DNA from 3 places in the Aeromonas sp. HMWF016 genome. Region 2 is predicted to be linked to each of the others. Evidence: predicted binding sites of a transcription regulator. Region 2 holds the regulator's gene; each other region holds the start of a gene.
The links. Region 2 encodes sigma-54, which starts transcription at its own class of promoters, with help from an activator protein. Its sites were predicted from a motif close to TGGCACNGTTTTNGCTT; they were not measured.
Positions count from the first base shown of each region.

Region 1: a site for sigma-54 is predicted at 1,613-1,629, ahead of fliE (flagellar hook-basal body complex protein FliE). Genes of this name have one in related genera too.
Region 3: a site for sigma-54 is predicted at 1,762-1,778, ahead of glnA (glutamate--ammonia ligase). Genes of this name have one in related genera too.

Region 1 is NZ_CAWNWX010000094.1:13,929-17,209, forward strand. It holds gene AACS24_RS14970 (amidohydrolase) at 1-536, opposite strand, end outside; gene AACS24_RS14975 (AraC family transcriptional regulator) at 603-1,514, opposite strand; gene fliE (flagellar hook-basal body complex protein FliE) at 1,670-1,987, shown strand; gene fliF (flagellar basal-body MS-ring/collar protein FliF) at 2,050-3,281, shown strand, end outside.
Region 2 is NZ_CAWNWX010000082.1:161,145-164,425, forward strand. It holds gene ptsN (PTS IIA-like nitrogen regulatory protein PtsN) at 1-356, opposite strand, end outside; gene hpf (ribosome hibernation promoting factor) at 359-646, opposite strand; gene AACS24_RS12750 (RNA polymerase factor sigma-54) at 668-2,107, opposite strand; gene lptB (LPS export ABC transporter ATP-binding protein) at 2,171-2,896, opposite strand; gene lptA (lipopolysaccharide transport periplasmic protein LptA) at 2,900-3,281, opposite strand, start outside.
Region 3 is NZ_CAWNWX010000065.1:69,889-73,169, forward strand. It holds gene AACS24_RS09640 (DUF4124 domain-containing protein) at 1-181, opposite strand, end outside; gene glnA (glutamate--ammonia ligase) at 296-1,705, opposite strand; gene typA (translational GTPase TypA) at 2,057-3,281, shown strand, end outside.

The DNA of each region.
Region 1 (3,281 bases), on a different contig from region 2:
ATGGCCTGATTGGCCCAACCAGTGTGGGCATCCGAACCGGCCAGCACCACCGGGATCTGCCGGTATTGTGGCCCATTGAACACCTGATTGAGCAGGGGAAGTTGATGCCAATAGTCGAGGGAGACATTGCTGTATAGCTCAACATCACCCAGTGTCAGGCGGGGATCATCTTTACTGCGGGTCAGAAATTGCTGCACCTGCTCAACCTCATTCATGGCATCAGGAAAATTAACCGTCATCCCCTGAAAGCCGGCAAATGCTGCGTGAACATGGCTGTCGATGAGCCCCGGCATCAGGTACTTTCCTTTTAGATCAAGACGCTTGGCATGGCTGCCGAGGCGGGCGCTGACCTCCTGATAGCTGCCGACTGCCACGATCTTTTTACCTTCAATGCCGACCGCTTCCGGGTGAGGGTTCGCCGGATCGCCACTGTAGATGGTGCCGCCAAAGATCAGGGTCTGCCTCTGTGACTGGGCATTGGTGGCAGCGGGAAGCGTCACCAGCAGGCTGGCGAGCAACAGCGTTTTGATATTCATAGGCATGACTCCGTCGCTTCGGAGTCCGAAGACACCGAAGTGGGTAAATGGAAATGGGGTATCGGCTTATCGGTTGATAAGCGGGATACAGATATCAAACACGTAATGATCCCGGTCGGGGTCCGTGCCCGCGTGGTATTGCTCGTAACACGGGCGATCGTCGCAGTTCAGCCCTTGGCCCACTACCCAGCGAAACGCCGTCTCCCAGCAGGCTGCCAGTTGATCGCCGCGAGCGATAAACTGACATACAGCATAGGGACCCGCGGCGATGGTCTGGGTAGTTAACTGGCGTCCAGTGGGGATCTTTGGCCCCAGCTCGATGCAGACGTCAGTACGGCAGCGGGTCTCATCGGTGATATCGGGGATATCCCAATAGAGACTCAGGGTACCCGCCGGTGTCATCGCCTCGTCTGAGGCAAACAGGGCGAGCAAATCCCGATGGGCTTGCTCGCAGGTTTCCTTGCCATAGGGGCCCAGGCGGCGCATGTACGCCACGCGCCGGGCGGGCATCTGCCTGACGCTTGCCCCCTGCAACAGACCCGGGTGTTCGGTGACCGGGTGCATGACCAGGCCATCATAGGTGTCAAAGGGAAGGGGATCGTTTCCAATCTTGCTTTTCCAGTTTCCTCCCTGTTGCTGGCGGTATTCCGAGGGGCTCATGGCGAAGTGCAGGCGAAAGGTCTTGGCGAAATTCTGGGAGCTGGAGAACCCGGCGGCCAGTGCGAGGGTGGTGATATCGCTCTGGGGTGAGGCGAGCAAGCGACGGGCTGCGCGCTCCATACGCAGGCGCCGGGTAAATCCGGCAATGGTCTCGCCGACCATCGTCTTGAAAATACGGTGGAAGTGGAAGGTGGAGATGGCCGCCGCCGCTGCGACCTCATCAAGGCTCGGATTGTCATCCAGATGGTGGCTGATGTAGTCCATCGCCTTGAACACAGGTTTGCGATAATCCAGAGCGGGCTCCTTGCCAGCCAGCAAAAGTGGGCGTCAGTGTCGGATTTAATCAGAGCCACTTGCCGTTGTCGAACCCGTCCGGCCTGGTCTGGCCACTCATCCTGGCCGTACTTTTAACGCATTGGCACTCTAATTGCTTGTTGCATGCCAGCGTCAATGATTTGTCTGGGGATGGAAAAATGGAAATTAGTGCAAGTAGCCTGATGCAAGAGATGCAGACACTCAAGGTAGAGGCCGGTGCAACCCCGCTGGCACAGCCGGGCCGTCAGGTTAGCTCCGACTTTGGCCTGCTGCTGCAACAGGCATTGGGCAACGTCAACGAGCTGCAAGGCGCCGCCAACGATCTGCGCACCCGTTTCGATATGGGTGACAAGTCAGTGGATCTGGCCGAAGTGATGATTGCCGGGCAGAAATCATCCATCGCGTTCGAGGCCACGGTACAGGTACGCAACAAGATGGTCGATGCCTACAAGACCATCATGAACATGCCGGTATAAAGGATTTCAACGAATCATGACGACCGGGCATCATGAACATGTCAGCAATAAGGACATAAATCGTGGCTACTGACCAAAACGGCGATCTGCTGCTAAACGATGAGGGTACTGCCGCCCTCGATGAGAATGAGCAGAAGAGTTCGGCACTGGGCTTTCTGTCCAATACCGATGTACTGCGCCAGATCACCCTGATCCTGGGACTTGCCATCTGTCTGGCCATTGCCGTGTTTATCCTGCTCTGGGGTAAGGAGCCGGACATGCGTCCCCTCGGCACCTATACCACCCAGGAGCTGGTCAAAACTCTCGACTTCCTCGATCAGCAGAAGATCCCCTACGAGGTGGATGGCAAGAGCGTGCTGGTCAGTGCCGAGAACTACCCCAATATCAAGCTGGCGCTGACCCGTGCCGGTCTGGCCAATGTGACCGACGCCAGCAGTGACGGCGAAGATATCCTGCTCAAGGACTCCAGCTTCGGTGTGAGCCAGCGGATGGAGGCGGAGCGCCTCAAGCTGAGCCGCGAGCGCCAGCTGGCCAGCGCTATCGAGCAGTTCCAGAATGTAGCCAAGGCCCAAGTGCTGCTGGCCATCCCGAAAGACAACGTCTTTGCCCGCAACGAACGTAAACCCAGCGCGACCGTGGTCGTCAATCTGAAAGGGGCTGCGCTTGGTCAGGGCGAGGTGGACTCCATCGTCGATATGGTTGCTTCGGCAGTCCACGGTCTCGAACCGACTCGTGTCACCGTTACCGACCAGAACGGCCGCCTGCTCAACTCCGGCTCGCAAGATCCTCTCGCTGCCCAGACTCGCAAAGAGTTCGCGATGCAGCAGAAGCAGGAGCTCGAATACAAACAAAAAATTGACGCCATTCTGATCCCGGTACTGGGCGCTGACAACTATACGGCGGAAGTGGATCTCTCCCTCGACTTCTCCCAGCAGGAGCAGACCCGCAAAACCTACAACCCGGATCTGCCGGCGGTGCGTTCTGAAATGACGCTGGAAGAGAACAGCTCCGGTAGCAGCAACGGCGGTGTGCCGGGGGCACTCAGCAACCAGCCACCAGCAGCATCCACTATTCCCGAGCAGGCGACTGCCGGCGAGAGTGGCTCCGCTGCCAATGGCCGTTCACGCAAAGAGGCCACCCGCAACTTCGAGCTGGATACCACCGTCAGCCATACCCGTCGTCAGATGGGGGGGATCCGCCGCATGACCGTCTCCGTGGCGGTAGATTACAAGTCGATGACAGCCGCTGATGGCAAGGTGACTCGCGAGGCGCGCAGCCAGGCTGAGCTCGATAC
Region 2 (3,281 bases):
ATCAGGGAAAGGGTCTTGAGATGCTGTTTGCACTCGCTCTCCGGTACCAGCAAGGCAAACAGCAGGTCAACCGGTTGATTGTCGATGGAGTCGAAAGGGATGGGTTCGGCAAAGGTCATCAGGATCGCGGTTGGCGGGAACTCATCGTCAATTCGACCGTGGGGGATCGCAATACCGGCACCGATCCCGGTACTACCCATTTTCTCGCGGGCCAGCAAGCATTCAAACAGCGCCTGGCGGGAGGTGCCGAGGCGTTCGGCGGCCAGCTCGCTGATGATTTCAAGGGCACGTTTCTTGCTGGTGCATGGGACTGCACTCTTGGTGCAGTCCCGACTCAGTATGTGTTCAAGTTGCATAGTTATTTTTTATTTAACTTATCTTTGTGCTTGATGATCTGCCTGTCCAGCTTGTCGAGCAAGGTATCAATCGCGGCATACATATCGGCATGCTCGGAGTTGGCGAATACCTCGCCACCGCTGACGTGCAGTTTGGCTTCGGCAATCTGGTTCAGTTTCTCTACGCTAAGCACCACATGCACGTTGTTGATGTGGTCGAAATGACGCTCGAGTTTGGCAAATTTGTTATTCACATAATCACGCAGAGCTTCGGTGATCTCGACATGGTGTCCGGTCAGGTTAATTTGCATAACATCATCCTTTTGTTTTGCCTAAACCAGGCGTTTGCGCTGATTGGAAGGTGGGATAAACAAGGATTCGCGGTACTTAGCGATCGTGCGTCTAGCCACCATAATACCCTGTTCGGCCAGCAAATCCGCGATCTTGCTATCACTTAACGGCTTGGCAGGATTCTCTGCCGTTACCAGCTTTTTGATGAGCGCGCGAATTGCGGTCGATGAGCACTCTCCTCCTCCTTCGGTGTTCACATGGCTGGAGAAAAAAAACTTCAATTCGAAGATACCGCGGGGGGTATGCATGTACTTCTGGGTCGTCACCCGGGAGATGGTCGACTCATGCATCTCCACCGCTTCGGCAATGTCGTTGAGCACCATTGGCTTCATCGCCTCTTCACCATACTCGAAAAAGCCCTGCTGCTGCTCGACAATACAGCTGGCTACTTTCAGCAGGGTATCGTTGCGGCTCTCAAGGCTCTTGATGAACCACTTGGCCTCCTGCAGGTGGGAGCGGATGAATTGGGTATCCGTGCTGCTGCGGGCGTTGCGGGCCATGGCGGCATAGGTCTCGTTGACCCGGATGCGCGGGGCGGAATCGGGGTTGAGCTCCACCACCCAGCGGTTCTGGCGCTTTACCACCGAAACATCGGGGATCACATACTGGGAGTCGCTCTGGATGATGCCGTTACCGGGGCGGGGCTCCAGCAGCTGGATCAGATCCAGCACCTCCTTGAGGTCGCTCTCCTTGAGGCGAGTTTTGCGGGCCAGAGTGCGATAATCGCGGTTGCCGAGCAGATCCATGTGCTCGAGGATCACCTCTTTGGCTTCGTTGAGCCAGGGAGTTTCGGGGGCATACTGTTCCAGCTGGATAAGCAGACACTCCTGCACCGAGCGAGCGGCGATACCGACCGGGTCAAAATGCTGCACCCGCTTGAGAACAGCCTCCACCTCGTCGAGCTCGACCTCTACTTCGTCACTGCTGACGGCGGCCTGGATATCCTCCAGTGCAACGGTCAGATACCCGGATTCGTCGATGGCATCGATGATGGCAAGCGCGATGGCGGCATCCACATCGCTGAATGGTGTTAGACGCATCTGCCACAGCAGATAGTCCTGCAGGTTTTCGGTGGTCTCACCCTGATAGACGCTGTCTTCACCGTCGTGGATCGGGCCTGCACTCTGGGCGGTACCGGCGGAGTAAACCTCATCCCAAGTGGTATCTACCGGCAACTCGTCAGGCATCTGCTCCTGAGCCATGGCATCGCTGGAGTCGAGCTGGCTGGCATCGACAGCCTCTTGCGGGGCCGTCTCCTGCACTTCGCTCTCTTCCTGCTCCAGCAGAGGATTGCTTTCGAGCGCTTGCTGAATTTCCTGCTGGAGTTCCAGAGAGGAGAGCTGGAGCAGACGAATCGCTTGTTGTAATTGCGGCGTCATGGTCAGGGACTGACCGAGACGCAACTGTAATGTCGGCTTCATCTACGTCGGGATATCCTTATGTTCAGCGAGGCACTGTCACAGAGAATGAAGGCTGCCCCCTTACTATAGACTGAATTGATCGCCCAAATAGACGCGCTTGACCTGTTCATCGGCGAGGATATCGGCCGGTGCACCCTCGGCAATCATCTGGCCGTGGCTGACGATATAGGCCTTCTCGCATACGTCCAGAGTCTCTCTGACGTTGTGGTCGGTAATCAAGACGCCAAGCCCCCTATCTTTCAGGTGCTGGATGATCTTCTTGATGTCTATCACAGAAATCGGGTCAACCCCTGCGAAAGGCTCATCCAGCAGGATAAAGCGCGGTTCCGCTGCCAGCGCCCGGGCAATCTCGACCCGCCGCCGCTCGCCACCGGAGAGGCTTTGCCCCAGGTTGTCGCGGATATGGGTGATATTGAACTCTTCCAGCAGCTGCTGAACCTTGTCCTCCCGCTCTTCGCGACTCAACTCCTTGCGCGTCTGCATCACTCCCATCAGGTTTTCATACACCGTGAGGCGGCGGAAGATAGAGGCTTCCTGCGGCAGGTAACCGATGCCGTTGCGGGCGCGCACGTGCATGGGCTGCAGGCTGATGTCCTGATCGTCAATGGTGATGAGACCGGCATCGCGCTGTACCAACCCGACGATCATGTAAAACGACGTGGTTTTGCCGGCACCGTTGGGGCCAAGCAGGCCGACTATCTGGCCGGTACCCACCTCAAGGCTCACGTCGCTAACCACCATGCGACGCTTGTAACTCTTCTGCAGGCCGACTGCTTTCAATACTGCCATGGCTTATTTTCCCTGCTTCTTCTGGTCGGCGGGCTTGTCGAAATTCTCGACCTGGTCGGGCAGGAATACCGTCTTGACCCGCTGGTTCGGGGTCTTGCTCTCGGCAATCATCTTCTGTTTGACGATGTCGTAGCGGATCAGGTCGCCGTTGACCTGACTATCTTCCTGTTTGAGCTGACCGTTGCCGGTGATGGTCACCAGGCGCTTCTTCAGCTCGTAGCGAATGCTGTCGCCATGGGCGTTGACCGGCTTGCCGTTATCCAGGATCTGAAAGAAGGTAGCGGGTTTGCCATAGGCAGTCATTACCTCGGCCCCTTTCTCGCCGGAACGGGTTACCACAACCTTGTCAGCCTTGATCCTGATGGTGCCCTGATTGATGGTCACA
Region 3 (3,281 bases), on a different contig from region 2:
CACCGCTTAAGAAGGGGGCCGTGCGCAGATCGACTTCCTTTACCTTCTTGCCGGGAGGTGGTGCATCCGTATAGTGGGTGACGCCATTGCCATCGACCCAGGAGTAGACCTTGGCGGCATGCGTATCAAACGAGGTCAGCAACAGAAGGGCGACAAGCCCGATGCCATACTTGTTGTTCATCCATCTCTCCTTGACGGTATCTTGCTTAATCCTATCAGAGAAAAAACCCGCCAGATGGCGGGTTTTGTCACGATTGGGCAAGCTGGTCCGATTAACTGGACTGCTGTTCCCGGCTTAGACGGAGTAGTACAGCTCGAACTCCAGCGGGTGCGGGGTCATGCGCACACGGTCAACATCCTGCTGTTTCAGTTCCAGGTAGGAGTTGATGAAGTCATCGCTGAACACGCCACCACGGGTCAGGAACTCGCGGTCTGCATCCAGAGCGGCCAGTGCTTCGTCCAGAGAGCCGGCAACGGTCGGTACTTCTGCAGCCTCTTCCGGCGGCAGGTCGTACAGGTTCTTGTCCATGGCATCGCCCGGATGGATCTTGTTGATGATACCGTCCAGACCGGCCATCAGCTGTGCAGCGAAGGCCAGGTACGGGTTGGCAGCCGGATCCGGGAAGCGCACTTCGATACGACGGGCTTTCGGGCTCGGTACCACCGGGATACGGATGGAGGCAGAGCGGTTGCGGGCAGAGTAGGCCAGCATGACCGGTGCTTCATAACCCGGAACCAGACGCTTGTAGGAGTTGGTGGTCGGGTTGGCGAAGGCGTTGATGGCCTTGGCGTGCTTGATGATACCGCCAATGTAGTGCAGCGCCATCTCGGACAGACCGCCATACAGGTCGCCGGCGAACAGGTTGACGCCGTTCTTGGCCAGAGACTGGTGGCAGTGCATGCCGGAGCCGTTGTCACCGAACATGGGTTTCGGCATGAAGGTGACGGTCTTGTTGTAGGCGTGGGCTACGTTGTGGATCACGTACTTCAGCACCTGCACTTCGTCCGCCTTCAGCGTCAGAGTATTGAAGCGGGTAGCGATCTCGTTCTGACCGGCAGTAGCCACTTCGTGGTGGTGAGCTTCAACAACCTGGCCCATCTCTTCCAGCACCAAGCACATGGCGGCACGGATGTCCTGGGAGGAGTCAACCGGCGCAACCGGGAAGTAACCTCCTTTCACGAACGGACGGTGACCCTTGTTGCCATGCTCATAGGCAGTGCCGGAGTTCCAGGCAGCTTCTTCGGATTCGATCTTCACGAAGCTGTGGCCCATGGTATTGGAGAAGGTGATGTTGTCGAACATGAAGAATTCCGGCTCCGGCCCGAACAGCACGGTGTCAGCGATGCCGCTGGACTTCAGGAAATCTTCGGCGCGCTTGGCGATGGAGCGCGGGTCGCGGTCGTAGCCCTGCATGGTGGCAGGCTCCAGCACGTCACACACGATGTTCAGAGTGGTCTCTTCGGTGAAGGGATCCAGCTTGGCGGAGGCGGCATCCGGCATCAGTACCATGTCGGATTCGTTGATGCCTTTCCAGCCACCGATGGAGGAGCCGTCGAACATCTTGCCGTCTTCGAAGAAATCTTCATCAACCTGATGGGCAGGGATGGATACGTGCTGCTCTTTGCCCTTGGTGTCGGTAAAGCGCAGATCAACAAACTTGACTTCGTGTTCCTGGATCAGGGCCAAAACGTTCTGGACTGACATGCTAAATAACCTCCGGTGTTAAAACTCTCTGGGTGAATGCGTCGTCGTATTCACATAAGCCAGTATCGTGCCAAGTTTGTGACAGCCTGATTTCAGGGCAATCCCGTCTCGGTGGTTCCCCAAAAGCAGGCAATCTCGACTGGTGTTGCATCAAAAGGGTGCGACTGTGGATCGTTTTGGTGCACTGAAATAGTGCGCAAGATGCGGTCGCACCCCATATAAGCAGGGTTTACAGACGAGGTCTATGATCCAGATCCGTTGTCATGCGCGAATGTACTGCAATTCTGCTAGGCAGATCACAAAGGCAAGAGTACAATTAGCGCCCAATTTTACCCGGTGATTGAGGCGAGAATGTTAGAGAATTTACGCAATATTGCGATTATTGCGCACGTTGACCACGGCAAAACGACGCTGGTGGACAAACTGCTGCAGCAGTCCGGTACCCTGGACCGCTCCACGGAAGGCCAGGAACGGATCATGGACTCCAATGATCTGGAACGGGAACGTGGCATCACCATTCTCGCCAAGAACACTGCGATCCGCTGGAATGACTACCGCATCAACATCGTTGATACCCCGGGTCACGCCGACTTCGGTGGTGAAGTAGAGCGCGTACTGTCCATGGTTGACTCCGTGCTGCTGCTGGTTGACGCCGTTGACGGCCCGATGCCGCAAACCCGTTTCGTGACCCAGAAAGCGTTCGCTCAGGGTCTGAAGCCGATCGTGGTCATCAACAAGGTTGACCGTCCGGGTGCTCGTCCTGACTGGGTAATGGATCAGGTATTCGACCTGTTCGACAACCTGGGCGCAACTGACGAACAGCTGGACTTCAAAGTGGTTTACGCCTCTGCACTGAACGGTTGGGCCACCATGGATCAGGACGTCGAGTCCGAGAACATGGAGCCGCTGTTCCAGGCCATCGTCGACAACGTTGAAGCGCCGAAGGCTGATGCTGACGGTGGTTTCCAGATGCAGATCTCCCAGCTGGACTACAACTCCTACGTGGGCGTTATCGGTATCGGCCGTATCACTCGTGGTCGCGTCAAGACCAACCAGCAGGTCACCATCGTTGGTGCCGACGGCAAGACCCGCAACGGTAAAGTCGGTCAGGTGCTGGGCTATCTGGGCCTGTCCCGTACCGAAGTTGCCGATGCGCAAGCTGGCGACATCATCGCCATCACCGGTCTGGGCGAGCTGAAGATCTCCGACACCATCTGCGACAACGGTGCTGTTGAAGCGCTGCCGCCGCTCTCCGTCGACGAGCCGACCGTGAACATGACCTTCCAGGTCAACACCTCACCGTTCGCCGGTAAAGAGGGCAAGTTCGTGACCTCCCGCAACATTCTGGAGCGTCTGAACCAGGAGCTGGTCCACAACGTGGCCCTGCGCGTGGAAGAGACTGATGATCCGGACAAGTTCCGCGTATCCGGTCGTGGTGAACTGCACCTCTCCATCCTGATCGAAAACATGCGTCGCGAAGGTTACGAGCTGGCGGTATCCCGTCCGGAAGTAATCCTGCGTACCGTTGACGGCGAACTGCAAGAACCGTTCGAAACCGTTACTGTGGACGTTGAAG